3 regions of the Pseudoalteromonas sp. SR45-1 genome follow, and region 3 is predicted to be linked to each of the others. Evidence: predicted binding sites of a transcription regulator. Region 3 holds the regulator's gene; each other region holds the start of a gene.

The links. Region 3 encodes sigma-54, which starts transcription at its own class of promoters, with help from an activator protein. Its sites were predicted from a motif close to GTTGGCACGNNNNTNGNNT; they were not measured.
Region 1: the regulator sigma-54 is predicted to act here: its motif matches at 6,499-6,517, upstream of H5089_RS16740 (diacylglycerol kinase family protein).
Region 2: the regulator sigma-54 is predicted to act here: its motif matches at 4,708-4,726, upstream of fliE (flagellar hook-basal body complex protein FliE).

What each region holds. Positions count from the first base shown of each region.
Region 1 is NZ_JACJDR010000018.1:20,735-31,088, reverse strand. It holds gene H5089_RS16775 (AzlC family ABC transporter permease) at 1-255, shown strand, start outside; gene H5089_RS16770 (AzlD domain-containing protein) at 252-551, shown strand; gene H5089_RS16765 (glutathione peroxidase) at 625-1,122, shown strand; gene H5089_RS16760 (PA3496 family putative envelope integrity protein) at 1,241-1,426, opposite strand; gene H5089_RS16755 (YggN family protein) at 1,814-2,608, shown strand; gene H5089_RS16750 (PLP-dependent aminotransferase family protein) at 2,847-4,289, opposite strand; gene H5089_RS16745 (DMT family transporter) at 4,393-5,322, shown strand; gene H5089_RS16740 (diacylglycerol kinase family protein) at 5,360-6,229, opposite strand; gene H5089_RS16735 (hypothetical protein) at 6,555-6,695, shown strand; tRNA gene H5089_RS16730 (tRNA-Ser) at 6,914-7,004, shown strand; tRNA gene H5089_RS16725 (tRNA-Ser) at 7,056-7,148, shown strand; gene H5089_RS16720 (RNA-binding protein) at 7,456-7,944, shown strand; gene H5089_RS16715 (aminotransferase class V-fold PLP-dependent enzyme) at 7,928-9,052, opposite strand; gene H5089_RS16710 (monodechloroaminopyrrolnitrin synthase PrnB family protein) at 9,054-10,223, opposite strand.
Region 2 is NZ_JACJDR010000017.1:29,104-39,457, forward strand. It holds gene H5089_RS16155 (sigma-54-dependent Fis family transcriptional regulator) at 1-1,020, shown strand, start outside; gene H5089_RS16160 (DNA-3-methyladenine glycosylase I) at 1,308-1,901, opposite strand; gene H5089_RS16165 (PAS domain-containing sensor histidine kinase) at 2,034-3,146, shown strand; gene H5089_RS16170 (sigma-54 dependent transcriptional regulator) at 3,143-4,609, shown strand; gene fliE (flagellar hook-basal body complex protein FliE) at 4,766-5,098, shown strand; gene fliF (flagellar basal-body MS-ring/collar protein FliF) at 5,119-6,834, shown strand; gene fliG (flagellar motor switch protein FliG) at 6,827-7,867, shown strand; gene fliH (flagellar assembly protein FliH) at 7,871-8,677, shown strand; gene fliI (flagellar protein export ATPase FliI) at 8,696-10,030, shown strand; gene fliJ (flagellar export protein FliJ) at 10,030-10,354, shown strand, end outside.
Region 3 is NZ_JACJDR010000002.1:65,912-76,265, reverse strand. It holds gene H5089_RS02760 (lipid asymmetry maintenance protein MlaB) at 1-57, opposite strand, end outside; gene H5089_RS02755 (phospholipid-binding protein MlaC) at 50-730, opposite strand; gene mlaD (outer membrane lipid asymmetry maintenance protein MlaD) at 736-1,284, opposite strand; gene mlaE (lipid asymmetry maintenance ABC transporter permease subunit MlaE) at 1,298-2,077, opposite strand; gene H5089_RS02740 (ATP-binding cassette domain-containing protein) at 2,077-2,892, opposite strand; gene H5089_RS02735 (calcium/sodium antiporter) at 3,148-4,116, shown strand; gene H5089_RS02730 (KpsF/GutQ family sugar-phosphate isomerase) at 4,120-5,091, shown strand; gene kdsC (3-deoxy-manno-octulosonate-8-phosphatase KdsC) at 5,092-5,643, shown strand; gene lptC (LPS export ABC transporter periplasmic protein LptC) at 5,640-6,194, shown strand; gene lptA (lipopolysaccharide transport periplasmic protein LptA) at 6,184-6,729, shown strand; gene lptB (LPS export ABC transporter ATP-binding protein) at 6,726-7,451, shown strand; gene H5089_RS02705 (RNA polymerase factor sigma-54) at 7,521-9,020, shown strand; gene hpf (ribosome hibernation promoting factor) at 9,047-9,334, shown strand; gene ptsN (PTS IIA-like nitrogen regulatory protein PtsN) at 9,339-9,791, shown strand; gene rapZ (RNase adapter RapZ) at 9,810-10,354, shown strand, end outside.

The DNA.
Region 1 (10,354 bases), on a different contig from region 3:
ATTGTAGCGGGCACAATGCTGCCCGACCTAACTAATTTAGGGCTCGACTTTGCAATTGCCGCGACGTTTATCGCGTTGGTTATTCCGGGAATCAAAAATTTGGCCTCACTCGTTACGGTAATTGTAGCTGGTGTTAGCGCAACGCTTTTAAAAAGTACAGGATTTGAGTTGTGGCTTGTTTGCTCAGCGCTGCTGGCAATGGCCGCAGGTTACAGCACAGCAAGGCTAACCGCTAAAAAGGAAGCAACGCCATGATGACAACTATTTTACTCATGGCGTGCATTACATTTTTTACGCGTTATTTATTTTTACACCGCGCTTTACCGTTTAAAGTAGGCCCTAAAATGCAGCAATTTTTAAGCTTTAGCGCACCTGCGGTGCTTACAGCAATTTGGGTGCCTATCGTGTTTTTGAATGAAGATGGCATTAACTTAAACTGGCAAAACCCTTATTTAAGCGCAGCACTAGTCGCCATCATTGTTGCCTATAAAACACATAATATTTATTACACAACACTTGCCGGTATGGGGCTATTTTTAATATTAAATTAGAGCACTCTTTGTACTTTATGAAATACTGTACTCAGGTTAAAATACCAATAACAATAATAAAAAAGACGCCAATATGCACAAATTCCATCAATTAAGCGCAACAAGCTTGCAGGGTCAACCTATTAACTTTAGTAATTTTGAAGGTAGGGTTGTGCTTATTGTTAATACCGCAAGTAAATGTGGATTTACCTACCAATACGAGTCGCTTCAAGCTTTGCATAATAAATATGCTAGCCAAGGTTTAGTTATTTTAGGGTTTCCGTGTAATCAATTTGGTCAGCAAGAACCCGGCGACGCTACACAAATAGAGCAAGGGTGTTTAATTAATTTTGGTGTGAGTTTTTTAATGGCGGCCAAAGTAGATGTAAACGGTAAGCATGCTCACCCAGTCTTTCGTTTTTTAAAATCGGCTTTACCTGGTTTTTTAACACGTAAAATAAAGTGGAATTTTACTAAATTTTTAATTGCTGCAGATGGCACGCCAATTAAACGTTATGCACCTTTTACTAAACCAGAAAAGCTAGAACTTACAATTCAAAAAGCTTTGGCACAAACTAAAAATGCGCTTTAAAAAGTAATAAAGAGGCGCAAGGCCTCTTTATTGCCAATACTACTGAAACTTAAACATACGCATAACTGCACATTTAAACTCTCAATATTAATTGGTATTTTATTTATACTAGTGAAATTTAATCGGTGTAATCGCTTAAATCATCTTCGCCTAGATTTTTACGCAAGCGTTTTTGCTCAAGGTAGTCTTCCAACTTCTTTTTAACCTTTTGCTTGTTCTTATCGTGTTGATTACGGCCGAGCATTTCGTACTCGTCTTCAACAAAATCGTCATCTAGCGCATCGTAACTAAATGTCTTACCCACAACCCACTCCATAAAGTGTTTGAGACCAACCAAGGATTTTATTATCGCAATAGTCGGTAAAATTAAAATGTTTAACGTCAAAATGCTGTGCAAATTAACATCAAAATAAAGCCACGTGACTACTGTAAATAGTCTTCATGTCAGTAATGTGAATAAATAGCGCTAAATTTGAATTGAGGAAAGTGAGAGTTTTTTATCGTATCGATAAATAAAATTTATTAATTTTTATTAGTTAGCCAATTTGACTAAAAAATAGTTATTTATTAATTAATTTCATTTACTAAAAAACAAACAAAAACAGTTAAGCATATGTTTTATATTAAAAAATAAAACTGGCATCAAACTTGTTATTAATTAATCGTCATCAACAAAAAGTAGAGAACAAACATGAAAAAATTACTATTAGTTAGCGCATTAATTTGTTCACCAGCCGCTATGGCTCATAACGATAACGATTCTGCAATTTCATTTAGTAATGATGAATGTAACGTCGAATTTAAAAATGATGTGCGCATTAAGCCAAACGAATTGGAAATTTTTACCGCCAACAATAAAACCATGCAGTTTAATACCCATGGTGACTTAACCGTAAATGGCGAACTTGTAGCGCTGAATAGTTCGCAGCGCGACGCGCTAACCAAGTACTCTGATAGCTTACGCACTCAATTACCTGAAGTAGCTAATATAGCGCTTGAGGGTGTTAAAATTGCCGGAGTAGCATTAGAAGAAGTAGGCAATGCATTTAATATTGACGGTCTTGATAATATGTCTGAGCTTATGGATGACATTAAAATCGAAGTAGAAAACACATTTTACCAGCAAGGTACATTTGTGATGGGCCAACAAAGTTTTAATCAATTTGGCGAAAACTTTGAACAACAATTTGAGCAGCAGATAGAAACAGCGGTTGAATCAGCAGTAATGCAATCAATGGGCAGTATTTTAGTAGCTTTAGGTTCTGAGTTACTTGGTTCAGGCGGTGATATGGATGCCTTTGAACAACGTATGGAAAATATGGGTGCACAAATAGAAGAAAAAGTAGAGCTACATGCAAGCGCACTTGAAGAACGTGCCAACTCTTTATGTGGAAACTTTGCTGATATTGCAAAACAAGAAGAGCAATTAGTAATGCAAGTGCCTGAGCTTGAAGGTTACCAGTTATTTAGCTTTAAACAAAATTAGTACAGTAAACGTTATTTAACATCCCTTTGGCAGCACTTAAGTTTACTTAAATGCTGCTTTTTTGTGTTTCGCAAACTTATACCAACCTGCATAAATCTTTGAGCAATTTAACGAATTAAATTGCACTATAACGTCGTTAAAATTTTTTTATTTAGAACAACTAGATACAAAAACTTTTGCCTAGTTCTAGCGTAATTTTCTTAACGTTAAATAGACCCCATATATAAGCAGATTGGTATTACTTTTTAGCTAATAAAGTAAGCTTACCCAATGTAACTATTGCTTGCTCAATTTGCGCGTTCCATTGCACACCATAACTTAATCTTACGCAGCTTTTATATTTATTAGAGGCCGAAAAAACAAGCCCAGGGGTAATACTAATACCAACCTCAAGCGCAAGTAAAAACAATGTTTGGCTATCGTACTCGCCTCCTAAATCTAGCCACATAACGCAGCCTCCTTTTGGATCGCTTATACGTGTGTTTTTTGGCATAGCTTGTTGTAAGCACCATCGCATACGCTCTTTGTTATCGCGCAGGCGTTGCCTAAGTACTTTTAAATTTCGGTCGTACTCACCACTGGCAATAAACTCAGATAACGTCCATTGGTTTATTAACGAAGCAGAGCAACTTAGTGCTCTTTTATATCGCCTTGCTTGCGTTGCAAATTTACCCGCAACTAACCAACCTACACGATAGCTCGGCGCTGCCGTTTTAGAAAAAGATGAGCAACTAATCACTAATCCTTTTTTAGAGTACGCTAAAGCAGGTGTGCCTCGTTTTGCCGTAAAATATAAATCGCCATATACGTCATCTTCAATAAGCACTACGTCATGACTTTCAAGTAGCTCCACCAGCTGCTGTCTGTTCGTATCAGGCATAAAGCTGCCCACAGGGTTACTAATTGCAGTCGAGAATAAACACGCTTTTATATCATGCTCGTTTAAAGCACGTTCTAAATCGCTCAACCAAATGCCATTATCTGGGCACAATGGTATTTCGAGCGCTTTGAGGCCTAAGCTCTCTATTAGCTCTATAATCCCGTGATAACAAGGCGTCTCAATGGCAACTACATCGCCTGGCTTTGTCACACACTTAAGTGCAATAGCCATGGCTTCTTGCGCACCATTGGTGATCACAAGCTCGTCCATATTTATGCCAATACCAAAATCTAAATAGCGATGCACCAATTGCTTTTTCAGCGGTACAAACCCATCTGTTGGTCCATAGTTAATAGCTTTACTGCCCGCAATTGTCATTACACGGCGCATGTTTCTGGCGAGTGCTTTATCGGTGGGTGCAGCAGCAATTGGATTAGCGATACCAAAAGGAACTACATTAGCTTGATGAATCGCACTGTATACCTGCTCTATTAAGGCTTGTTTATTTACCACAACAGGTTCGCGACTTAATTTAACTCGCTTAGGTAAATTATGCGCCATGCTAACGACTTTTAAAAAATACCCTGATTTTTCACGTGCCTCTACTAACCCCTGATCTTCAAGTGTTTGATAAGCTTGCTTCACTGTCGGAATACTAATGTTTAAGTTATCTGCCATTTTACGCAGTGATGGAAGTTTTTCGCCAGGAAGTAAAACCTGCTGGGCGCTCATATCTCTGATCAACTGAATAACTTGCTGATATAGAAACTCATGCCCCTGGCTATTTTTTTGTCTTATCATCACGCATCCAAATCTGTATAGGTTACATTTTTACTTTTCTGTATATGGTAAGTATACAGACAGGTCTTAAAATAGCCATTCAATCGGGCTTTGGAGAGTAACCATGAAAAGTGCAGCGCTATACATTACAACCGTTTTAATTTGGGGTTCTACTTGGTTAGCCATCGAATTTCAGCTAGGTGATATTGCGGTAGAGCTATCGTTATTTTATCGCTTTGCTATTGCAGCACTTTTAATGTGGTTATATGTAGCGTACAAAAAACCGGATATGCGCTTTTCATTAATCGATCATGGCTTTTTTGCTTTGTTGGCTATTTGTAATTTTGCCTTAAATTACTTAATGCTTTACTGGGCACAAAATTACTTAACCTCCGCTATGACCTCTATCGCCTTTTCACTATTGCTGGTTATGAACATAGTTAACACTCGACTATTTTTTGGTAAACCTATCTCAAAACGAATTTATACCGGTGCCGCACTCGCTGTATTAGGTATTACGTGTCTGTTTTGGCCACAGTTACAGCAGTTCGACTTAAGTAACGGTGCATTGGTCGGGTTACTACTTGCCCTTGGTGGCACCTTTGTGGCTTCATTGGGCAACATGATAAGCGTTCGTAATTCTCGTAAGCAAATTGGCGTATTGCAGGGCAATGCATGGGGCATGTTATATAGTGCTATAGGCTTAGCTTTATATGTATTAATGAACGATGTGCAATTTAGTTTAAACGCCCCAACTAGCTACTGGTTATCATTACTTTATTTATCAATATTTGGCACAGTAATCGCTTTTGGTTGTTACTTTGCACTACTAAAAAATATAGGCCCTGAAAAAGCCAGCTACGTTATTGTTTTATTCCCATTAGTGGCAGTAACACTGAGTAGCTTTTTTGAAGGCTTTGAATGGCACGCAAATACCTTTGCAGGGTTTAGCTTAGTGCTATTAGGTAACGCCATTGTGCTTACCCCAACAAAACGAATTAACGCCTTTTTAGCTAATAGAGCAATAGCTAAAAGTGGCTCCGTCCCCAGTTAGACGCGTTATTAACGCAACTAACGCAAAAGCGCCTACTTTACTGAAGGCGCTTTTTTATTGGCATATGAAAAAGTAAGACCTGTCCATACACACTAACAACTGCAGGAGTTTTACCTATCAGCTCACCATCTGCTTCAATCAATAACCCTTCAGTTTTTATGGAAGCTGTATTTAAGCGACTATAGGTAAGGTTTTTTATATACTCATGACGCTTAAAAAATAACTTAATAAAGCTTATTACATTATAAAAAAGCCCACCCGATCGCATTTGATAACACTCAAGCTGGCCATCAGTTAAATCTGCTTTTGGCGCTATTTTTAGCCCGCCACCAAAGTACTTATGATTAGCAAATACAGTAATTAAATTTTGATACTGCCGAGCATCGTTATTAAACGTACCTTGTAACTGCTGAGCTTGATAATAAAATAGCTCTTTAATGCTCGTCCAACTGTAATCAAAAGATGAAAAATTAGCTTTATCGTTAATAGTTTTAATCACATGAGCATCAAATCCTACCCCTGCAATATTAATAAAATAGCGGCTATTAATTTTTCCTATATCAATTGCTGTCGGTGTATTAAATAATGCCTTTCGCCAATCATCTTCTTTGCAATTAAACCCTCTGGAGAAATCGTTACCTGTACCGCAAGGTAATAATGCTAACGAACAGCTGCTCCCTATTAGTGCATTAACCGCCAAGTTCAATGTACCATCGCCACCTAGTGCAACTACTTTGGGAAATTTACTCAGTAACAACCTTATTTGAGCGCAGTCATCGTCAAAGCTTCCCGTTGTAGTAAATATACAATAAGAAAAGCTGCGTTTTTTACAGATATTTTTAAGCCATGCCAATGATTTTTGGCTCTGTTTTTTGATACTTGGTTTAATAATTATAAGTAGTGACAAGCTTTTGTTTCCAGCAATGTATTTTAGAGTGAGATAACAAACGTTTAATTAAATTTTTTTAATCTGAATAAATAATCAAAAAACATTGTATAAAATGCATAAAAATAAATTAAAAAACCAAAAACCCCAACATCAAAGGGGTTAAAACCAACCGTCATATAAATAGCTATGCAAAAACAGTAATGCAACTTACTGAATCGCATATTAATAAAATCAATTCAGATTAGTTTAACTAATCCCTCAGGCTCAATTTTTATCGTTGTATTTTTAATCAAACAACGTGCAAAATGCACGCGATTTCAACAGATACGACCGGAGCAAAATAATGAAACCAATTAATACATTAAATCAAACAGCAGTAGCGCAAGTAGCCGTTAAACCAACTAACCGTAAAGCAAGAATGTTAGCTAAACTTAACACGATTGGTAAAAGACTAGCACTTAGCGGTGCAGCTCAATATAAATAATCACCCAACCATGATTATTTTTCGGTGCAGCGAACACTCAACCACTAAATGAAGTCACTTATTTAGCTCCCATTGTTTGCTGCAACCTATTTATTTTATTAAAAATTGCCTTAATTTCCCCTTATTTACAAAAAAAACCTCATTTACGTATATTTTTTAGGCAAACAGTCATTTTGCTATTTACACAGCGGTATCACCTAAGTATTATTCTGCGTCACGGAGAGATGGCAGAGTGGTCGAATGCACCGGTCTTGAAAACCGGCATGGGTTTATAGCCCATCTAGGGTTCAAATCCCTATCTCTCCACCATATTTTAATTGGTGGCTTTTTTTATTCCATCAATACAACCGGTTATGCGTTGGAGAGGTGTCCGAGTGGCCGAAGGAGCTCCCCTGCTAAGGGAGTATAGAGTTTGTAGCTCTATCGAGGGTTCGAATCCCTCCCTCTCCACCATACTTAATTTAAACCACTTAATTGTGGTTTTTTTGTGCCTAAAATTTAACACCGATACTAAATTGGGAGGGTGAGAACCCTCGACATGGTTCGACAAAATGTCTGGAATATTTTAGGCCGCTGCAAGCGTCGCGTAGCGATTGATTACATGGATGTAAGCAAGTCTATCCCTCCCTCTGGACCATACGTAATTTAAACCACTTGATTGTGGTTTTTTGTGCCTAAAATTTATAAAAACTAAACAAATTGTGCCTAGTAATAACTTAGGGCATTATTAACACAACTTTAGCCACTTTTAGGTTTAGCTATGATCCGGTTCATATTGCTATCATTTTGCGCGGCAGCACCATTTTTTACCTTGGCACAAAGTACAACAGTGTATAAGTGTGTAATTAAGGGCGTTCCTACTTTTAGCCAAACGCCTTGCGCTAAAGATGCACAAGTTATTACTCTAAAAGATATAAATGTAATTGAAGCATATAAAAGCTCTACGCCCGGTAAAGGTATTACCGATACCTCTGTTGATGACTACTTAGAGGTTCAGCAAATAGAGCGTGAAATAAAGCGCCTTGAGCTATCTATTGAACAAAGCCAAAAAGAATACGCAGCTAAAAAACAACAAATAGATTATATGACCCAAGATAAGGCCAATCGTTTAGGCGCTTCGTCTATTGCTGATGCTATCGCAACTAAAACAAATTCATTAAAACAAGCCTACGACGCATCAATTAGTCAAACGCAGCAAAAAATAGAGTCATTAAAGCAAAGAAAGCAGCAGCTTAGCCAAAACCCTTAAGCGCTCGTTTTACTATAGAAATAAATTGCGCAACGTCTTCTTGAGTATTATAAATATGTGGCGATACTCGTATTCCAAATTTGCGAGCATCTACACTGACTTTCGCTTTATTAAGCTCTGTAAGTACATGGTCTTGCTGCTTGTTAAAAAACAAAATAACAGTCCCGCTGCATTTATCACCACTCATAGGTGATACAACATATTCGCTTAGTTGCTCATGAATAAGCGTAAGCATCGCTAAGTTATGCACCCTTACCTTGTGAGCTGTTAGCTCTGCAAAGTAGGTAATACTATTTGCGGCAATAATATAAGGCGCTACAGAAGGGGTGCCACCCCAAAACTTGAGCGCACTGGCGTTATATTCAAAGTGGTTAATATCGAACTCAAATGGATTTTGATGCGAAAACCAACCCACATCTTTAGGCTCACAATACTCTATTTGATTTTTGTTAACCCATAAATAAGCTGCACCTGGGCCACCACATAACCATTTAACGCTCGAGCCAATCATAAAGTCCGCATCGAGCACGCTTAAATCAAGCGGTATAACACCCGCTGACTGAGCAACATCAACTATTGATAAACTATTGGTAAATTTACTTATAGCTACAATATCGTACACAGGCGCCTGTACACCTGTATTTGAATATACATGACTTATAAAAACTAAATCGATGTCGGCGGTTATATAACGCTGCCAAACACTAATATCAGTTAGGTTTTCGTGCTCAGGTATAAATATGATTTGCGCGCACTTTGGCAACGCTTTTTGCATTGCAAAACCCATACTCGGAAAATCACTTTGCGCCATAAGCACTTTACAATTTTTTTGCTGTAGCCGTGGATGCGACATAAGCAATTTTGTTAAGCCACTTGATAAATTAACCTGAGGACAAAACTGCGAACTAGGCGCATTAAATAACTTACCAAGCGCGGTAGTAAATTGCTCAACTGCGGGCAGCCATTGTTGCCAAGGTTCTTTATTTGAGCTCTCCCACGGTAAAAAGTAGTGCTGTGATAAATATTGCTGCGTATTTTTAAGAGGACGCCCTACCGAGTGGTTTAGTAAATAACAGCCATCAGCCATACAAAAATCATTTTTAAGCATGCTATTTAACCCATTCTTTAAGTGTATTTAGATCGTCAAAACGTGTTTTTATATCGTCGCGTTTGGCACTGGCTCGCCTATCTCTTAATTTTTCGAGCGAATCAAGTAACACATTAAGCGGCGGACCACTTGCTGTTACCTTGCTCATATGCTGCTGTTGCATATTTTTTGAAGGCTGAGCAATAAACTTTTCAACCAGTTGATTATGATGACCGACTGCGGTGTCGCCATGTAATTTACACACTTGGATAAATAACGTTGCGTGGCTTTTAAACCAATCTGTATTTTTATATTGCTCTGCTTGTAAAAAGTCATCCATAAAGCTTTGCATACGCATGGCTTCTCGCAGGATTTGTTGATCCTCTGGCATCATATATAAAAACTTATCCACCAGCATTTGCGAGTAACTAGGCTCGTTTGCACTACACAGCCCTAACAGCATATCAATCACGTTAATACCTGCAAAGTCACCAGCATTTGCCCCTCTGTAAACCTCTTTACCTACACGGTACGGTTTATAATAAGGGCGAACGCAGTTAAAAAAGCGATCTGTATCGAGCTCAGAATAAAGTGCATTGTTTGACTCAATTACATCTATAAGCGCTTGTTTAGCTACTTTTAATAACTCACCACACAAGGGATGTGAAATACCTAACGGCAATATTTTTAATAATGCATCACTTGCCCGTTTGTAGGCCAAAATGCCTTGAGTGTTATAATCAAGAAACAGCTTTTCATCAGGTAAATTGGTAAATCGTTTATAAATACCGTTAAGTGCTTTGTTATGAGTAGTTAAGTGGGCGGTAGCAAAACGAGGGGTTACGCCAATAGATGCGCCTATATGCATAGCAAGCGCTGAGGCTTCTATTAGCGGTGAAGTGGTTTCTCTGCTTGGCTCAGTAATTTCATGGCGCCTACACGCTGCCATAAATAATCCTACGTTACCGAGTAAGTCAAAAGCGCTATCAAAGCCTTGATCTGTGTTTCCCTCGGCTAATAAATTGCTAATTAATACGTTGCCTTCTTTTTCTAACTGTTGCTTTAAGGCCTCGCCTACCCCTTCTACATTTGCTTTATCGGTTTGCTGCCAATAAAGCTGCTCTAATTCACTATTTAAAGTGACAAACTCTGTTCGTATCCAGTGATCGAAAATAGCGGTATGTGTGTTCATTGTTGTGCTCTATTATTTTTATAGTTAAATGCTAACAGAGTTCAATGAGGGTAAAACGCCAAAAAAATTAGTAAAAACTGCAATACTTAGCAATAATCACTACAAATATAAAAATAATTAATAAAAGCCGA
Region 2 (10,354 bases), on a different contig from region 3:
CGCTTTTTAATTGAACAAGTGGCAAAAACCGACGCTAATGTTTTAATTTTAGGCGAATCAGGCACAGGTAAAGAAGTGGTTGCCCGTAATGTACACTTGCTTTCAAAGCGTATTAATGGACCGTTTGTACCTGTTAACTGTGGTGCTATTCCGGCTGAGCTGCTCGAAAGTGAACTATTTGGCCACGAAAAAGGCGCGTTTACTGGTGCTATATCGGCTCGTAAAGGGCGGTTTGAACTAGCTCAAGGTGGAACGCTATTTTTAGATGAAATAGGCGATATGCCACTGCAAATGCAAGTTAAGTTGCTGCGAGTATTGCAAGAACGCAGCTACGAACGTGTTGGTGGTACAAAGGCAATCCAAGCTGATGTACGCGTTATTGCGGCCACGCATCGTAATCTTGAAACAATGATTGAAGAGGGTAGTTTTAGGGAAGATTTATATTACCGTTTAAATGTATTCCCTATCGAAAACCCATCGCTGAGTGAACGAGCTGATGATATTCCGCTGCTTTTAAAAGAGTTAATGCGCCGTGTTAACGACCAGACTGGTTCTACCGCTAAGTTTACAGAGCGCGCAGTTGAGAGCTTAAAAGAACATGCTTGGCCTGGTAATATTCGTGAGCTTGCTAATTTGGTGGAGCGTATGGTTATTATGTTCCCTGACAAAGTGGTCGATATTCCTGATTTACCTAACAAATATCGTTACATTGAAGTTGAAGCCTACGAGCCAGAATACCCTGAAGAGTTAATGGAAAAAGACGCCTTTAACGACATATTTAGTACAGGCTTTAGTGATTACGAAAGTGAGCCTGACGCTGAGTTTAGCCAAACGGGTAGTGGGCTATTACCTGATGATGGTATTGAACTTAAAGATTATTTAGCCGAACTTGAAATAAGCTTAATTACCCAAGCGTTAGAGCGCTATGATTACGTTGTAGCTCGCGCTGCAGAGATATTAGGGGTTCGCAGAACAACACTCGTTGAGAAAATGAAAAAGTATAATCTTTCACGAGATTAGAAGTACGAAAATGGTGAAATGCTTTTCGTTATTTATTATTCATTTGTGGTCAATCACTTTAGGGGCTTTGCCCGTCACGCAAGCAAGCTTGGCGTCTACAAGATAACCCAAACTTAAACCTTGGCGGTAGACGCTGAGCTTGCTCGCGTGAAAAGCGTAGCTTTTAATCATTTAAATAAAACGTTATTTCACAAAGAGAAAAACGAAGCTAAATGAGAAACCATAGTCAACTTACGCTTTACTTCTCTAAAGCGCAGCGTCTCTTAACCTCTTTGTGAACTAATCACTTACTCACTAAAGGTCTTAATAATTTCTTCTTTTCTAAAACAATCATTACTGTGATCGTTAACCATACCGCAGGCCTGCATATGCGCATATACCGTTGTAGGGCCTAAAAACTTAAAACCCCGTTTTTTTAAATCTTTAGCAAATGCAGTTGATGCCTCTGTAATTGCTGGGTAGTCCTCAGCGTTATTTAAATTACTTATAATCGGTTTATTATCGACAAACTGCCATTGGTAGTTACTAAAACTTCCAAATTCTTTTTGTATTTCTATAAAGCACTTTGCGTTGTTAACAGTTGCCGCAATTTTTAATCGGTTGCGCACAATCCCTTCATCAAACATTAGTCTCTCAACGTCATCTTGTGTGAATTGTGCCACTTTATCTACATCAAAATTAGCAAATGCTTTTTTGTAACCGCTACGCTTTTTTAAAATTGTGTACCAGCTTAAGCCGGCTTGCGCTGATTCAAGAGTGATAAATTCAAACAGCTTTGTATCATCATAAAGAGGCACACCCCATTCTTCATCATGGTAAATAACGTAGTCGGGTTTAGTGGTGTCGAGCCACGGGCAACGGCACTTTATTTGCTCACTCATTATTATTCCTTTTTGTGTGCGTCATTTTTATGTCGCTCAAATTATTGATGTAACTTAATGATAAGTATGTAAATAAATTTTGGTATAAATCGTGCATTTAGACATGTATCTACATCAATTCGAGATTTGATTATGGCCCTTGCTAGCGTGCTAAAACCACAGTTTTTTTCTGCAAATCAGTATAACCCATGTTTACTTCAAGAGGAGTACATTGGTGAATTAAGCGATCTGCGCAAGCAAGCAAGTTGGCTTTCGCATTTGGTTGATACCATGCCTGCAGGCGTGGTTGTACTTGATGGCAAAGGGTTGATTGCAAAAGCGAATCAAATAGCGATTGATATGCTTGGCGAGCCACTTGAAGGCGAACGCTGGTTTAATGTTATTCAGCGCTCTTTTAGGCCACATCAAGATGATGGCCATGAAGTGTCTTTAAAAGATGGGCGTTTAATAAAGCTTGATATTACTGCTTTAGCACCAGAGCCTGGGCAACTTATTTTAATGACGGATTTAACCGAAACTCGCCGCTTACAAAAACGTGTTGCACATATGCAGCGATTAAGCGCGCTGGGTAAAATGGTTGCATCATTAGCGCATCAAGTACGTACGCCGCTTTCAGCCGCTATGCTTTACGCAGCTAATTTAGGGTCTAAGCGCTTACCCGAAGCATCTCGCGATAACTTTCAAACAAAGTTAATGTCGCGTTTAAAAGATTTAGAAACTCAAGTAAACGACATGCTGTTATTTGCTAAAAGTGGCGATCAGCAAGTTGTTGAGCAAGTTTCAATGCAGCAGCTTTTAACCGAAGTTAAAGCAGGTGCTGATGCGATGGTCGCACTTAATGAAAGTGAACTGGATGTAAGCTTACCTGAACCCGATATACAAATAGTTGGTAATAAAACGGCATTGGCCAGTGCTATTCAAAATCTAGTGCACAATAGTATTCAAGTTATTGGCGGCGGCGCAAAAGTAAAAATTAGCGCACAAAGAGATTTAAAAGATTTAGATATGGTTCGTATTAGTGTGAGCGACAATGGCCCAGGTGTTGATTTAAGCCAAAGCGATAAAATTTTTGAACCATTTTTTACTACAAAAAGTCAGGGCACAGGTTTAGGGCTTGCTGTAGTGAGTTCGGTGGCTAGTGCGCACCAAGGCCGTGTTGATGTGACTAATAATACGCATGGTGGTGCCTGCTTTAGCTTGTTACTGCCTATTAAGGCAACATCTAAATTAGAGGGGTCATTATGAGTAACACTATTTTAGTTGTCGAAGATGACGCAGGGCTTCGTGAAGCCTTAATAGATACCCTTGAAATGTCGGGTATTGAATGTGTTGCAGCGAGCAGTGCTGAGCAAGCAATGTTACTGCTTAAAAAAGATCAATTTTCGCTTGTTGTAAGCGACGTGCAAATGGGCGCAATGAGTGGACTTGATTTACTACGCAGTATTAAATTAAACCACCCTGATTTACCTGTATTGATGATGACGGCGTATGCCACAATTGACGATGCGGTAGAGGCCATGCGCCTAGGTGCAATTGACTACATGGCAAAACCATTTGCACCTGAAGTGCTGTTAAATATGGTGAGCCGTTATTTGCCTGAAAAAGCAAAAGAAACCGACGGCCCCGTTGTTGCTGATCCAACTAGTATTCAATTATTGGAGCTTGCAAGTAAAGTAGCACGCTCTGATGCAAGTGTAATGGTACTTGGCCCAAGTGGTTCGGGTAAGGAAGTACTTGCGCGTTATATTCATGATAAGTCGAGCCGATGTAATGAGCCATTTGTAGCGATTAACTGCGCGGCTATTCCTGAAAATATGCTCGAAGCCACGTTATTTGGTTACGAAAAAGGGGCTTTTACGGGGGCGATTCAAGCATGTCCGGGTAAGTTTGAGCAAGCACAAGGCGGTACTATTTTACTTGATGAAATTACTGAAATGGACTTAGGACTACAAGCTAAACTTTTACGCGTACTGCAAGAACGTGAAGTAGAGCGTTTAGGGGGGCGTAAAACAATTCAGCTCGATGTACGTATTTTGGCAACCAGTAATCGTGATTTAAAAGAAGCCGTGTCTGAAAATCAGTTTAGAGAAGATTTATATTACAGGCTTAATGTTTTTCCACTAATGTGGCGACCATTGTGCCAACGCCCTGGCGATATTATTGTATTGGCTAAGCATTTAATTGAGCGCCATATAAGTAAAAGCAAGGAGCCTATGGCGTATTTAGATAAAGCTGCCGAGCAAAAGTTACTGGCTCACGCGTGGCCTGGTAATGTGCGCGAACTTGATAACGTTATACAGCGTGCACTTATACTGCGAAGTGGCGATACAATAAACGAGCATGCTATTTTTATCGAAAACTTAGTATCTAATAACTTTGTTATGGAGCCTTCATTGGCACCGGCGCAAACCGTATCGCCAACAGAATTAGCTCATGCAGATAAAGGTGTTGATAAAAGCACGTTAAGCTCTGCATATTATGATGAAAAATTGCATGCTGAGGATGAGCCTAATCAAGGTTTGCTAGCGGCAGATACCGGTAGCTATAAAGATGAGCTTAAAGACAAAGAGCATCGTATTATTTTAGAAACCCTTGCGCGTTGCCAAGGCAAGCGTAAAGACGTTGCCGAAACGTTGGGCATAAGCCCACGAACTTTACGTTATAAACTAGCGCAAATGCGCGATTTAGGTATTTCACTTCCTGCATAACCTCCTATAAACCCTAAGTTTGCGCTGCGAGCTTAGGGTTGTCAAAACTCTGACTCACACAAATTAAAGTTAACTTATTGTATTTTAATGATTAATTATTTGGCATGCTTTGTGCTTTATTACTTGTAAGAGTTCACTGCGTGTCAGAGATAAATTATGAAAATTCAAAACAGTGCTGTATTTCAAGAAATGCAATCAATGGCTTTAGAAGCCGGTCGTAATAATCAAACTAATAAACTGCCAACTCAGGTGCAGTCTACTTCTACAGCACAATTTGGCGACATGCTAAGTGATGCAATAAATTCAGTGCACGGGTTACAACAAGATGCCGCGCAAAAAGTAACAGCAGTTGAGATGGGGGATCGAAGTGTATCTCTTGCTGAGGCGATGATTGCTTCTCAAAAATCGTCAGTTGCTTTTGAGGCTACAGTACAGGTTCGTAATAAACTTGTTGAAGCTTATAAAGAAATCATGAACATGCCTGTTTAATTAGGTAGTGGAGAATTATTGTGGCGCAATCTAACCAATCTACAGACCTAGCACTTGCTGGTGGCGGTATTGACCAAAGTGGTGGTGATGATCAACAAGAACAAAAGTCAGGCTACTTAAGTGCTTTAAATGGTGTTGATGTATTGCGCCAAGTAACATTGGTTATAGCATTGGCTATTTGTTTAGCTATCGCGATTTTTATTATTATTTGGGCTCGTCAGCCAGATATGCGCCCGTTAGGCAAAATGCAAACAGAAGAGCTTATTCAAACATTAGACTTTTTAGATGCGCAAAAAATTGAATACCAACTAGATGGCAATGTTGTATCGGTTGATGAAAGCGAATACCAAAACATTAAATTGCTAATGACCCGCGAAGGGTTAGAGCAAGGCCCTGCATCTGGCTCTGACATAATTATGCAAGATATGGGCTTTGGTGTAAGCCAACGCTTGGAGCGTGAACGCTTAAAACATGGTCGTGAACAGCAATTAGCACGCACCATTGAAGAGCTAAATAACATTACTCGCGCCAAAGTATTGTTAGCCATCCCTAAAGAAAACGTATTTGCCCGCAGAGAGAAAAAACCATCCGCTACTGTTGTATTAACACTTAAACGTGGCCGCTCACTTGACCGTGAAGAAGTAGACTCTGTTGTTGATATGATTGCTTCAGCAGTACAAGGCTTAGAGCCTGCACGTGTTACGGTTACTGACCAAAATGGTCGATTATTAAATTCAGGTTCGCAAAGCTCATTAGCAGCACGCTCTCGTAAAGAATACGATTTAGAACGTAAGCGCGAACAAGAGTATCTTGAAAAAATAGACAGTATTTTAATACCGGTTGTTGGGCTTGCAAACTATACAGCTCAAGTTGATTTGAGCATGGACTTTAGCTCAGTTGAGGAAACTCAAAAGCGTTATAACCCAGACCTACCAGCGGTTAGAAGCGAAACCACATTTGAAGAAAATAACATTGGTGGTTTAGCTGTTGGTATTCCTGGTGCGCTTACAAATCAACCACCGCTAAACTCAAACATCCCTGAAGTTGCAGGACAAGGCGGCGCAGGCACAGCTACGTCACCAACACGTAGCCACAAAGAAGCAACACGTAATTATGAACTCGATACAACTATTTCTCACAAGCGCCAGCAAAGTGGTGTAATACGCAGAATAAGTGTGTCAGTTGCTGTTGACTATGTCCCTAAAGTGGGAGAAAACGGCGAAACAACTATGGCCCCGCGCTCGGTAGAGGCATTGTCAAATATTCGTCGCTTATTACAAGGTGGTGTAGGTTTTGATATGCAACGTGGTGATGCACTTGAAGTAGTAACAGTGCCGTTTGTACGTGAAGCAACAAATTTAGCAATAGAAGTGCCACTGTGGGAACAAGACTGGTTTATGAAAATAGCCCGCCTTGTACTAGGAGCCTTAGTTATCATTGTATTGATAATGGCAGTAGTAAAACCAATGCTTAAGCGCTTAATTTACCCAGACGATACACTAGAAGAATACGACGAAGATGCATTAAGTTCAGGCGTAGATATTGGCGACAATACACTTGATATGCTAAATAAAGACTTTGATTCTGCTTCGGTTGGTTTCTCAAGTGATGGTACACTGCAGTTACCGGATTTACATGGCGACGAAGATTTACTCAAAGCAATTCGTGCCCTTGTAGCTAACGAACCAGAACTATCATCACAAGTAGTGAAAGCGTGGTTAACAGAAGATGACTGATCAAGAACAAAAACAACTCCCGCCAGCCTTTGATGTTGATAAGCTAGATGGGGTAGATAAAGCTGCTATATTACTTTTGAGTTTATCAGAAGAAGATGCCGCGCAAATCCTTAAACACTTAGAACCTAAACAGGTACAAAAAGTGGGTATGGCGATGGCTGGGCTACAGGATTTATCGCAAGCTAAAATTAGCGCTGTACACAACTTGTTTATAGAACAAATTCAAAGCTTTAGTACCATTGGTTTTCAGTCAGAAGACTTTATTAAAAAAGCGCTTACAGCAGCACTTGGTGAAGACAAAGCCGCTAGCCTTATTGACCAAATTGTTATGGGCTCAGGTGCTAAAGGCTTGGATTCATTAAAATGGATGGACTCTAAGCAGGTAGCAAATATTATTCGTAATGAGCATCCGCAAATTCAAACCATTGTATTATCGTATTTAGAGCCAGAACAGTCAGCTGAGATTATTGCTCAGTTCCCTGAAAAAGTGCGTTTAGATTTAACAATGCGTATTGCAAACCTTGAAGAAGTTCAGCCAGCAGCACTGCAAGAGCTAAACGAAATTATGGAAAAACAATTTGCCGGCCAAGCAGGTGCACAAGCCGCTAAAATGGGTGGCTTAAAAGCAGCTGCAGATATAATGAACTACCTAGATACCAATGTAGAAGGGCAGTTAATGGACTCTATTCGTGAGCATGACGAAGAGATGTCGCAGCAAATTCAAGACTTAATGTTTGTGTTTGAAAACTTAATGGATGTTGAAGACCGTGGTATTCAAGCAATCCTTCGAGAAGTACAACAAGACGTATTAATGAAAGCAATTAAAGGCACCGACGATGCCCTTAAAGATAAAATACTGGGCAATATGTCTAAGCGTGCAGCCGAAATGCTTGCTGATGATTTAGAAGCTATGGCACCTGTTCGTATAAGTGAAGTAGAAGCGGCGCAAAAAGAGATTTTATCAACAGCGCGTCGTTTATCTGACTCAGGTGAAATTCAGCTGGGCGGCGGCGGTGGCGAGGAGTTCTTGTAAGCCATGAGCAAACTCAAAGGGCGCACACTTCGGGCTGATGAAGCAGATGAATTATTAAAAAACTGGGCTATTCCAGATGTAGCACCAGATGAGAGCAGCTTTGGCAATCGCTCTACGGCTTACGGCACACCGCTTAGTGATCTGTATAAAAAAGAATTAGCTGAAGAAATGCCAATTGATGAGCCACAAGAACCAGAATTGCCTGCGCTTACTATGGTTGAGCTTGAACGCATTAGGCAAGACGCCTACGAAGAAGGCCTCAAGCAAGGTCATGAGCAAGGCTACATAGACGGTTTTGAAAAAGGCGTTGGCGAAGGCAAAGAGGCAGGCTACAAAGAAGGCTTAGAGCAAGGTAAAACAAAAGGCCTTGATGACGTAAAACCATTAATTGAAGAGCAGTTAACAAGTTTAAAAACTATTTTAGAGGGACTTACTGCACCGCTAGATAAAGTAGATGAACAAGCTGAAAAGCAATTAGTACAACTTGCTAGTATGTTAGCGGAAGCTGTTATTTATCAAGAAGTAAAAACATCGCCTGATGTGATTTTACATACGTTAAAGCAAAGTATAGATTCTCTTAATGCCGAGCAAGAAAAAGTACGAATTCATTTAAACCCCGAAGATTTAGAGCTCATAAAAGAGAGTTACGGTGAACAAACCATTATTGATAATAACTGGCAATTAATGGCAGAGCCCACTCTTGAGCGCGGTGGCTGTGAAGTTAAAACAGCGCAATCATCACTCGATATGACCCTTAAAACACGTGTCAAAGAAACGTTGGATAGTTTTTTGCATAATAGTGGTATCTAACTATTTTATTGGCGTGTTATGTCAACTCAACGTGCACCTTTAAGCGAACGCTTATCTCAATATCAACAACATATTAAAACCCCAGCGCCTGCTGTGGCAGGTATTTTAACGCGTGTTGTTGGCCTTACCCTTGAGGCTAGAGGTTTACGTGCTCCCGTTGGTAGCCAATGTAAAATAGAAACTATGAACGGCTTTGTAGACGCCGAAATAGTCGGTTTTAACGATCAAACTTTGTACTTAATGCCTAATGATCATATCTCTGGTGTACTTCCTGGTGCGCGTGTAATTCCTCAAGTTAATAACTTAGGTTTACCTGTAGGGATGAGTTTACTAGGGCGCGTGGTTGATGGCTTAGGGCGACCGCTAGATGGCCTTGGTAAAATTAATGCTGAGCATCATTTAAAGTTTGCACAAAATACTATAAACCCGCTTTCAAGAAGACCAATCACTAAGCCTATGGATGTAGGTGTGCGTGCTATTAACTCGGTTATTACAGTAGGGCAAGGCCAGCGCATGGGCTTGTTTGCAGGCTCTGGTGTGGGTAAATCAGTACTTCTCGGTATGATGACCCGAGGTAGCGAAGCCGATGTAATTGTTGTTGGCTTAGTGGGGGAGCGTGGTCGCGAAGTAAAAGAATTTATTGAAGAAATACTCGGTGTAGAGGGGCGCAAACGTTCAGTTGTTGTCGCAGCGCCCGCTGATTCATCACCGCTTATGCGTTTAAAAGGCTGTGAGAGCGCTGTAACTATTGCAGAGTATTTTAGAGATCAGGGTTTAAACGTATTATTGTTACTCGATTCGGTAACGCGTTATGCAATGGCGCAACGTGAAATTGCACTTGCTGTAGGCGAGCCGCCTGCGACAAAGGGTTATCCGCCTTCGGTGTTTGCTAAATTACCTGCGCTGGTGGAACGTGCTGGTAATGGCGGTGAAGGGCAAGGTTCAATTACCGCCTTTTTTACTGTGTTGAGTGAAGGCGATGATATGCAAGACCCTATTGCTGATGCAGCGCGAGCTATTTTAGATGGCCACATTGTATTATCGCGTGATTTAGCCGACAGCGGGCACTATCCCGCTATAGATATAGAAAAATCGATTTCGCGTGTTATGCCTCAAGTCGTTTCTGAACCACACATGCAACAAGCCCGTGTACTTAAGCAAGTTTATTCAATGTATCAACAAAACAAAGATATGATTACTTTAGGTGCTTATCAAAAAGGGACCGATCAAATGCTCGACCAAGCCATAAATATGATGCCAAGAGTAAATGCATTTTTACAACAAGGTATGCGAGATGTCATTAGTTACGATGATGGTCTGCAAGGTCTTGCTCAGTTACTAGGACAAGCATAATGGCTAAAAATAAACTCGATTTATTGCTCAAAATTGAAAATGATAAAGAAGAAAATTTGCGCATGAGTTACTTACAAGCCAATCAAAATTTGCAAGCAAATCAACAAAAGCTGCAAGGCTTAAATAACTTTAGACTTGAATATTCTCAACAGTTACACCTAAAAGGTAAGTCGGGTTTATCTAGTGCAGGGTTTGGTCAGTACCATGCTTTTATAGCTAAAATTGAAGAGGCAATTCGCCAACAAGCAAGTACAGTAAATACCGCTAAGCAGGTTGTTACTCAACGTAAAACGCTATGGCTTAAGCAGCAAATTAAAGCTAAAG
Region 3 (10,354 bases):
CTCACCGCTTACTCCAAAATGTTGTCCATCAACTTGGCTTATTGCCAATTTAGTCATTCGAGTTACTGCCTCTAAACTGAACTGGTAGCTGACTCTTTTGCTCTAAAAGGTTACTTACATTATCAATACCTTGCTGACGCAAAATACCTTGCAGCTCGCTTTGCTTTGCATCCAGTAAACTAATACCTTCGGCAATCATATCGTACGCGCGCCATTCACCGTCGCGGTCTTCGCGTACTTTAAAATCGATTCTGATATCAGGTTTACCGTCTTCAATAATTTTAGTCTTAACAACAACGACGTCTTTACCTTTAAACGCTTGCTCTGCACCAAACTCAACTTTCTGGTTTGTGTATTGAGTAAATACACCTGCATAAGTAGCAACTAAGTACTCTCTAAATACACCAATAAAGCGTTGAATTTCTTTAATTGCTTTGGCCTTTTCAGCCTCGTCGGTAATTGCACGAACTTTAGATACTTCACTGCCAAGTACACGAAGTGCTGCATATTTATAGTCGATATAAGGCATTAATTCTTCTTCGACTATTACGCGAAGGTATTCCTGATCTTTAACAATTAATGGCTGATCTTTTTTAATGCGCGCAAATGTATTATCGGCAACTTGGCGTACCATTTTATTAGGATCGACTAATTTCACATCTGCTGCACTTACGCTTTGAGTTAGCGTCATTGTGCCAATTGCTACAATAGCTAAAAACTTTTTCAACATAATAATTACTCACTACCTTGGTTGAATAAAAACTGCCCGATTAATTCTTCAAGTACAATGGCAGACTTAGTATCAGTGATTGAATCGCCATCACCTAGTGCTTTACTTTCCACACCAAATAAATCGTCAATTGCTTCATCTTGCTTGTTTTCTGTCACTGTTTCGCCTAAACAACGTTGCTTAGCAGAATCTGGAGAAATTACAGGGTGAATACCTAAGTACTGCTCACCTAAAATACCCGACGTTAAAATAGAGATTGAGCTTGTGTCTGAAAAACGACATAAGTACTGTGCGTCAATGGTCATATTAACGACTGGTAAAAACTCTTGTGGGTGAACATAAATTGATTCAACACGGCCAATTACAACACCACCTACTTTTACTGGCGCACGCGCTTTTAACGAGCCGATGTTTTCAAACTTGGCATTAAGCGTATATGTTTCGCCAGAGCCACTAATACCTGAATTGGCAACTTTAAGTGCAAGCATCGCAAAAGCTAAAATGCCAAGTGCTACAAAAAAACCAACTAAAATTTCTAATTTCCGTGAATTCATTATCTATACCCTATTAGCTGGTAAACATTACCGCTGTCAAAATAAAGTCAAAACCTAAAACTGCTAATGACGAATGAACAACCGTTTCGGTGGTTGCTTTGCTGATCCCTTCTGAGGTCGGCACACAGTCATATCCTTTATAAAGCGCAATCCAGGTCACCACTATGGCAAATACAAAGCTTTTAATAATACCGTTTAGTATGTCTTGCTGAAACGACACTTGCGATTGCATGATTGACCAAAAACTACCTGTATCAACCCCCAGCCAATCTACCCCCACTAAATGAGCGCCTATAATTGCTACAGCTGAAAATATCAATGCAAGCAATGGCATGCTTATAAAACCCGCCCAAAAGCGCGGTGCAATAATACGTTTTAGCGGATCGATTGCCATCATCTCAAGTGATGAAAGTTGCTCTGTTGCTTTCATTAAGCCAATTTCAGCTGTCAAAGCGCTACCTGCGCGTCCTGCAAATAATAATGCAGTAACAACCGGGCCTAGTTCTCGCAATAAGCTCAGTGCCACTAACGGCCCTAAACTATCCTCAGCGCCATAACCAACCAATACGGTGTAACCTTGTAAAGCCAACACCATACCGATAAACAAACCCGACACCATAATAATGAGTAACGATTGCGAACCAACCATATAGAGCTGGCGAACAAGTAACGGTGTGCCTTTTTTAAAATTAGGAACATGCGCTAATGCACTAAACAGCATATAAGCAGAACGACCAAGGGCCGCAAAGCGTCCTAGCGTTTTATGTCCTAGCTTTTGAAATAAATCCAACATTATGCTTTTTCTCCAAGTAGTTCGTCTGCATAAGCCTGAGCCGGAAAATGAAATGGTACAGGACCATCCGACAAGCCTTTTAAAAACTGTTGAACTAAAGGAGATTCATGATTACGCATTTCATCTGGAGTACCAGAACCAATTACCCCTTGATCGGCGATAATTATAACGTGTTCGGCAATACTCATTACCTCTGTTACATCGTGCGTCACGATTAAAGACGATAAACCTAATACTTCGTTGAGCGACTTAATTAGCTTAACCAATACGCCCATCGAAATAGGATCTTGCCCTGCAAATGGTTCATCGTACATGATTAGCTCTGGATCAAGTGCTATAGCGCGTGCAAGTGCAGCACGCCTTGCCATACCGCCGGATAACTCAGATGGCATTAAATCTTTAGCGCCACGTAGTCCAACCGCTTGCAGTTTCATTAACACAACTAATCGAATCAGGTCTTCACTTAGCTTTGTGTGCTCTCTTATAGGAAACGCGATATTGTCAAATACCGACATATCAGTAAACAACGCACCACTTTGAAAAAGCATACTCATTTTAGTACGTGCTTCGTATAACTCTTTACGAGACATTTTAGGAATGCTGCCACCTTCAAATAAAATATCACCTGAATCTGGTTTAAGCTGACCACCAATTAAACGCAACATAGTGGTTTTGCCAATTCCGCTTGGCCCCATAATCGCAGTAATTTTACCTTTAGGAACGCTAAAACTCATATTTTTATATATGGTTCTATTGCCTCTCGAAAAGCTAACATCCTTGACTTCTACTATTGATTGCGACAAGTCGCTCTCCATAAAAATGTTCACTAGTGCCCCTATTTTAAAGCTTTTTTGTCAAAGATGGAAAAAACAATTCGTAAGATTTTGTAATACACCCATGAAAAGGATTATAAGACTCGCTCAAAACAGCTTAACCCCGGCTTAAATTTTTAAATTAGCTGTTTAAAAGCAACATTGTTACCTAGTTGACCTTACTCTTTTATTTATACTTTCATCTTGGCTTTTGTTACTATTCGCGCCATCCGTATTTTGTATAACTGGCTTAACACAATGGTTACCTCGTTTGTTATTTTAATTCTTGGTTTTGCAGCTCTTGTTTGGAGTGCCGATAGGTTTGTTTATGGGGCTGCGGCTCTTGCTAAAAACTTTGGTGTACCTACACTTATTGTTGGTTTGACCGTTGTAGCCATGGGCTCTTCAGCCCCTGAAATGATGGTTTCAGCCTCTGCCGCTTTGGCTAACAAAACCGACACAGCCGTTGGCAATGCTGTTGGCTCTAATATTACAAACATTTTACTTGTGTTAGGTATCACTGCTCTATTTCGCCCTCTTTCAGTTTCATCTAGTACGTTAAAACGTGAAATGCCATTAGTGATGCTCGTATCTTTAGCTACTTGGTATGTGTTCTCAGATAACTACTTTTCATTTAGTGAAGGTGTTGCGCTTTTAGTTGGCTTTATCGTATTCATCGGTGGGTTAATCATTGTATCTATGCGTGCAAAAAACCAAGATGACCCATTTGTCTCAGAAGCCTGCGACGATGTACCAAACGATGTACCTACTAAAAAAGCGGTATTTTGGTTAATTGTCGGCATGGTACTCTTGCCGGTTAGTTCTCATTTTTTAATCGGCTCAGCTGTTGATATTGCTAAATACTTCGGCTTAAGCGACTTAGTCATTGGTTTAACAATTATTGCCATTGGTACTAGCTTGCCTGAACTTGCCGCCTCGGTTGCAGGTGTACTTAAAAATGAAGATGATTTAGCACTAGGTAATATTGTTGGCTCAAACATATTTAATATTTTAGCTGTATTACCTCTAGCAGGTATTATTAATCCTTCAGCAATTGATCCATCGTTAGTAAGCCGAGATATATTAATTATGATTGGTGCAACACTTGCTCTTATTATTATGTCATTGAACTTTAGAGGCACCCAGCGTATCAATAGGGTAGAAGGCGGCTTATTGCTAATAGCGTTTTTGGGTTACCAAGGGTATATTTTTAGTCAAGTAGGGTAAATGATGGCAACGCTAAACTTTATTGAACAAGGCCTTCGCGTTTTAGATGTTGAGCGCCAAGCACTTAGTGATATTGCACAATATGTAGATGAAAATTTTCATAACGCGTGCCAATTAATGTACGACTGTGAAGGCCGTATTATTGTTATTGGCATGGGAAAATCAGGCCATATTGGCAATAAAATAGCGGCAACCCTTGCAAGCACTGGCAGCCCTGCGTTTTTTGTTCACCCTGGTGAAGCAAGTCATGGTGATTTAGGTATGATCACTAAAAATGACGTGGTTATGCTTATTTCTAATTCAGGGGAAACCAGCGAAGTTTTAAATATCATTCCGGTTTTAAAACGACTTGGTGCCAAAATGATAGCGATGACTGGCAATACACAATCAACAATGGCAACCCTTGCTAATGTACATGTGTGCATTAAAGTAGAAAAAGAAGCTTGCTCATTGGGTCTAGCCCCTACATCAAGTACCACTGCAACGCTTGCGATGGGCGATGCCATGGCAGTTGCATTATTAGAAGCTCGCGGCTTTACAGCTGATGACTTCGCGCTATCTCACCCAGGTGGTAGTTTAGGCAAGCGCTTATTACTTACTTTAAAAGATGTTATGCACAGCGGCGCAAATACACCTATTATTGATATTTCACAAACAGTTAAAGATGCTCTAATAGAAATGTCAGCTAAAGGATTAGGTATGACAGCCATTGTTGATGAAAATCAGCAACTCGTAGGGTTATTTACCGATGGTGACTTACGTCGCATTTTAGAACAAAGAATTGATATTCATACAACACAAATAGATGTTGTTATGACTAAGTCATGCACTACAGCTACGCAAGATATTTTAGCCGCTGAAGCGCTCAATATTATGGAACGTAAACGTATAAATGGCCTAATCGTCGTCAATGAGAAAAACCAACCTATTGGCGCATTAAATATGCAAGACCTATTAAAAGCAGGAGTGTTATAAATGCAATTTGAAGAACTCTATCAACCGCTGAGCGATGATGCAAAAGCACGCGCTAAAAAAGTAAAACTACTTATATGCGATATTGATGGTGTATTTTCTGATGGCCGTATTTACCTTGGCAATCAAGGTGAAGAGCTAAAAGCATTTAATACAAAAGATGGTTTTGGCATTAAAGCACTTATAAACAGTGGCTTTGAAGTAGCTGTTATTACTGGTCGTCATTCACAGATAGTACAACAACGTATGAGCAGCTTAACCGTACAGCATATTTATCAAGGCCAAGAAAATAAGCTCATTGCCTATCAAGAATTAAAAGATAAACTCAACCTTAGCGATGAACAAATTGCTTATATTGGTGATGACGGTCCTGACATGCCTGTTATGGAGTTAGTAGGCTTTGCCGTTGCAGTAAATGATGCCCACCCTCTTATTAAGCGTTTGTCACATTATGTAACGCAAATGCCTGGTGGTTTTGGCGCTGTGAGAGAACTCACCGATTTGCTCATGCTTGAAAATGGTAAAGCATTGACTACACAAGGTACTAGTTCATGAATGCAGCGCGCATAATATTAAGCGTTTTATTCATTAGCTGTATGGTTTGGCTTTGGTACCCTTATTTTACACAAACAAATATTGTGCCTCAGGCTGAGCCTGAAGTTGTTGCTAAGCCTGATTACATAGCTATTGAGCTCAAACAGACAGCCTATGATGAGCAAGGTAAAATTAGCCACAAAGTCACTGCGGCTAAAATGGAGCTATACCAGCAATTAGGTTTCACGTTTTTTGAAAAACCCATTTTTACTTTATATAACGAGCAACAAACGTGGCAAATAAATGCAGACGAAGCAACATTATATGAAGATAAACAATTAATTTTAGAAGGTAATGTGGTTGCCAAAAATTTAACCGATAACGCCATGATAGACAAAATCAATGCTGATAATATTCAGGTTGATATAAAGTTATTAACAATGCGTTCGGAGCAACCCGTCATTATCACTGGACCCAATTTAAAAATCACCGGTAAAGGCCTAGAAGCCGACTTGAAAACCGAAGTGATAAAACTAATTAACCATACGCGAACCATATATTATGACCAATAAAATATTAAAATCACTTATCATTCCTACACTTATACTAGCGTTTAATAGTAGTGCTGCAGAGCAAAACACGCAACCTGCTGCCAATCAAATTTCAATAAGTGCCGACAAGCAAGAAGGTCAATTGAAAGCTAATGTGGGTATTTTTGAGAAAAACGTTGAGATTATTCACGGTAATCGCCGCATTACAGCCGATCGCCTCGAAGTACACAAACGTGATGAACTTGGTGATAATAAACAATTATTAATTGCCACAGGCAGCCCTGCGCACTTTGAAGAAAAGCAATCAGACGGCACGACTATGAGCGCCAGTGCTGACGAAGTACGTTATGATGTATCTAAGCGTTTTTTAACGCTTGTTGGTAATGCACAAGTATCGCAAGCCGGACAAAAAATAAATGCTAAAAGCATTACCTACGACATAGAGCAGCAGCTCATCAGTGCCGAAAAAGATGAAAACTCAACTGACCGCGTTCACACAATTTTAGTACCGATCGAAACTAAAAAAAGTAAAAAAGGCGATAAAGGTCAACCATGAGCACATTAAAAGCAGAACTATTGGCAAAAAGCTATAAAGGTCGTGAAGTTGTAAAAAACGTCGGCCTTGAAGTACAAGCTGGCAGTATAGTTGGCTTACTTGGCCCTAACGGTGCTGGTAAAACAACGACTTTTTATATGATTGTAGGGCTTGTTCCTAGCGACAAAGGTAAAATATCTATTGATGATAACGATATTACTCTTTTACCTATGCATAGTCGTGCTAGATTAGGCATAGGCTACTTACCACAAGAGTCATCGATTTTTAGAAAGCTGACTGTTTATCAAAACTTAATGGCCATTTTAGAAACGCGCAAAGAACTAAATAAACAAGCCAGAGAAGACACGCTCAATAACTTATTAGATGAATTTAGCATACAACACATTCGTGATAGCCAAGGTATGGCATTATCGGGGGGAGAACGTCGTCGTGTAGAAATAGCACGAGCGCTGGCAGCAGATCCTAAATTTATATTACTGGATGAACCGTTTGCCGGTGTTGACCCTATTTCGGTATTAGATATAAAGAAAATAATAGAACATCTTAAAAATCGTGGGATTGGTGTATTAATTACCGACCATAACGTAAGAGAGACCCTTGATGTTTGTGAAAAAGCCTACATTGTTTCTCATGGGGAGCTGATTGCATCAGGTACTCCAGAACACGTATTAAATGATAAAACAGTACGCGATGTTTACTTAGGCGAGCAATTTAGGCTGTAACATTTACGCCATGTCTTTAAGCATCTGCTAGTATTAATTATAACAACATAAAAGGATTGTTAGAGATACATGAGGCAATCACTACAGCTGCGCATGGGCCAGCAACTTACAATGACTCCACAGTTGCAACAAGCTATTCGTTTGTTGCAACTCAGTACATTGGATCTCCAGCAAGAAATACAAGAAGCTCTCGACAGTAATCCACTATTAGAGGTTGAAGAGGCAGACTATTCCGAAGACGCTGCTGGTAAAAACGAGCAAAAAGCTGATACCGATGACATAACTGTTAGCGCATCTGCTGATGATGCTCCGAGCGAATACGAACAAGATACTGGTGAAGCACTTGCAAAAGACACGCTAAGTGACGACATGGCTATGGATGTCAGTTGGGATGAGTACATGAGTGCCGCTCCTGCAGCCTCATCAGGTCCAATGCCTGAAGACGAATCAATATACCAAGGCGCCTCTACTGAAACGCTCCATGAGTATTTAATGTGGCAATTACAACTAACGCCATTTAGCCCTACAGACGAAGCTATTGCTATTGCTATTGTAGAAGCTGTCGATGATTCAGGTATTTTAACACTAAGCTGCGAAGAGATTTTAGAAAGCTTTAATCAAGAAAACGAAGATGATAACGAAGTCGAACTTGATGAAATTGAAGCGGTATTAAAACGCATCCAACTGTTTGATCCTGTTGGTATTGCTGCACGTAGTTTACAAGAGTGTTTGTGTATTCAGCTTAATCAATTTGATAAAGAAACACCTTATATTAATGAAACGAAAATGATTTTAACCGAGCATATTGATCTATTAGCAGCTCGCGACTATCGTACATTAATGAAAAAAACTAAGCTCAAAGAAGAAGAGCTTAAAGAAGTAATGACACTAATACATACTCTCAACCCAAAACCTGCAGATACTATTGTAAGGGAAGAATCTGAGTATGTTATTCCTGATGTGTCAGTTAAAAAAATTAAAGGCCGCTGGGTTGTCGAATTAAACCCAGATAGCATGCCTAAAATTCGTGTTAATAGCCAATACGCAGCAATGTCTCGCACTGTAAAATCAAGTGGCGACAGCCAGTTTATTCGCTCACATTTACAAGAAGCTAAATGGTTTATTAAAAGCTTAGAAAGTAGAAACGACACGCTATTAAAAGTTACTAATTGTATTGTTAAGCAACAACAAGGCTTTTTTGAACATGGCCCTGAAGCCATGAAACCAATGGTTTTAAATGATGTTGCTGAAATGGTAGAAATGCACGAATCGACAATTTCTCGCGTAACTACTCAAAAGTACATGCATACACCCCGTGGTATATTTGAGCTTAAATATTTTTTCTCAAGCCATGTAAGTACTGAAAACGGTGGTGAATGTTCATCTACAGCAATACGTGCGCTTATCCGAAAATTAATCGCAGCAGAAAACTCAGCAAAACCATTGAGTGATAGCAAAATAGCGGATATATTGGCTGAGCAAGGAATTAAAGTAGCGAGACGTACAATCGCAAAATACCGCGAATCTCTTGCTATTCCACCGTCAAATCAGCGTAAAAGTCTGATTTAAGACGCTAAACTAAGAGGGTAATGCTTATGCAACTAAACTTAACTGGTCGTCACGTAGAATTAACCGATTCACTAAGAGACTATATTAATACTAAATTTGCGAAGCTTGAAAGACACTCTGATCATATTAATAATGTTCATGTCATTCTCGATGTAGAAAAATTAAATCAAAAAGCAGAAGCCACAATACACGTAAGCGGTGCTGAGCTATTTGCCTCTACAGAACATCAAGATATGTATGCCGCTATTGACTCGTTGATCGACAAGCTCGATCGCCAAGTAATCAAACACAAAGAGAAGCTTGCTCGACACTAATATGATGAAATTAAGTTCACTTATATGCCAGGACTGCAGCAAAGCTGCGGTCCTTTTTAATAGCAAAAAAAGAATTTTAGAGTTCATTAGCGAACTTGCTCACGACAAACTTCCGTATTTACCGCAACAAGATATTCTTAATGCTTTAATGAGCAGAGAGAAATTAGGTAGTACAGGTATAGGACGTGGCATTGCTATTCCTCATGGAAGAATGAGCGGTGCAGAAGAGCCTTTGGCTTTAGTGCTCGTTAGCGAAACTCCAATAAACTTTGATGCAATCGATAATCGCCCTGTTGATATTTTTGTCGCACTCATCGTACCAGATGGCGATAACCAGCAGCACTTAAAGACTCTAGCAACCATTGCTGATAAACTAAACAACAAAGATTTTTGTAAACAGTTACGCAGTGCAAAATCTGATACTGAGCTTTACCAAGTTATTGTCGATCAATCATAGTTTTATAAAGGGTGTTAAATGGAGTTAATTATCATAAGCGGCCGTTCTGGTTCTGGAAAGTCGGTTGCTTTGCGCGTTGTAGAAGATTTAGGTTATTATTGCGTAGATAATATTCCAGTAAACCTACTACCTTCATTAGTTCGCAGTGTGTCTGATAGCTACGATAAAATTGCTGTTAGCATAGATGTGCGCAACATACCTAAAGAACAAGATGAATTTAACGATATTCTTGAATACTTACCAGGCTTTGCAAACCCTACGTTATTTTATTTAGATAGTGACGATCAGACATTGATCAAACGCTTTTCTGAAACACGCAGATTACACCCACTATCAATAGACTCGTTGCCTCTTGATTTAGCCATCAAAAAAGAAAAAGAATTACTTGATGTATTAACCACTCGCGCCGACTTTATGATAGATACGACTGATTTAAGTGTTCATCAACTCGCTGAATCTATTCGTGAAAAGATTTTAGGTAAAAAAGATAAGCAACTGATTGTCACATTTGAATCATTTGGCTTTAAACACGGTATACCAAAAGAAGCAGACTACGTATTTGA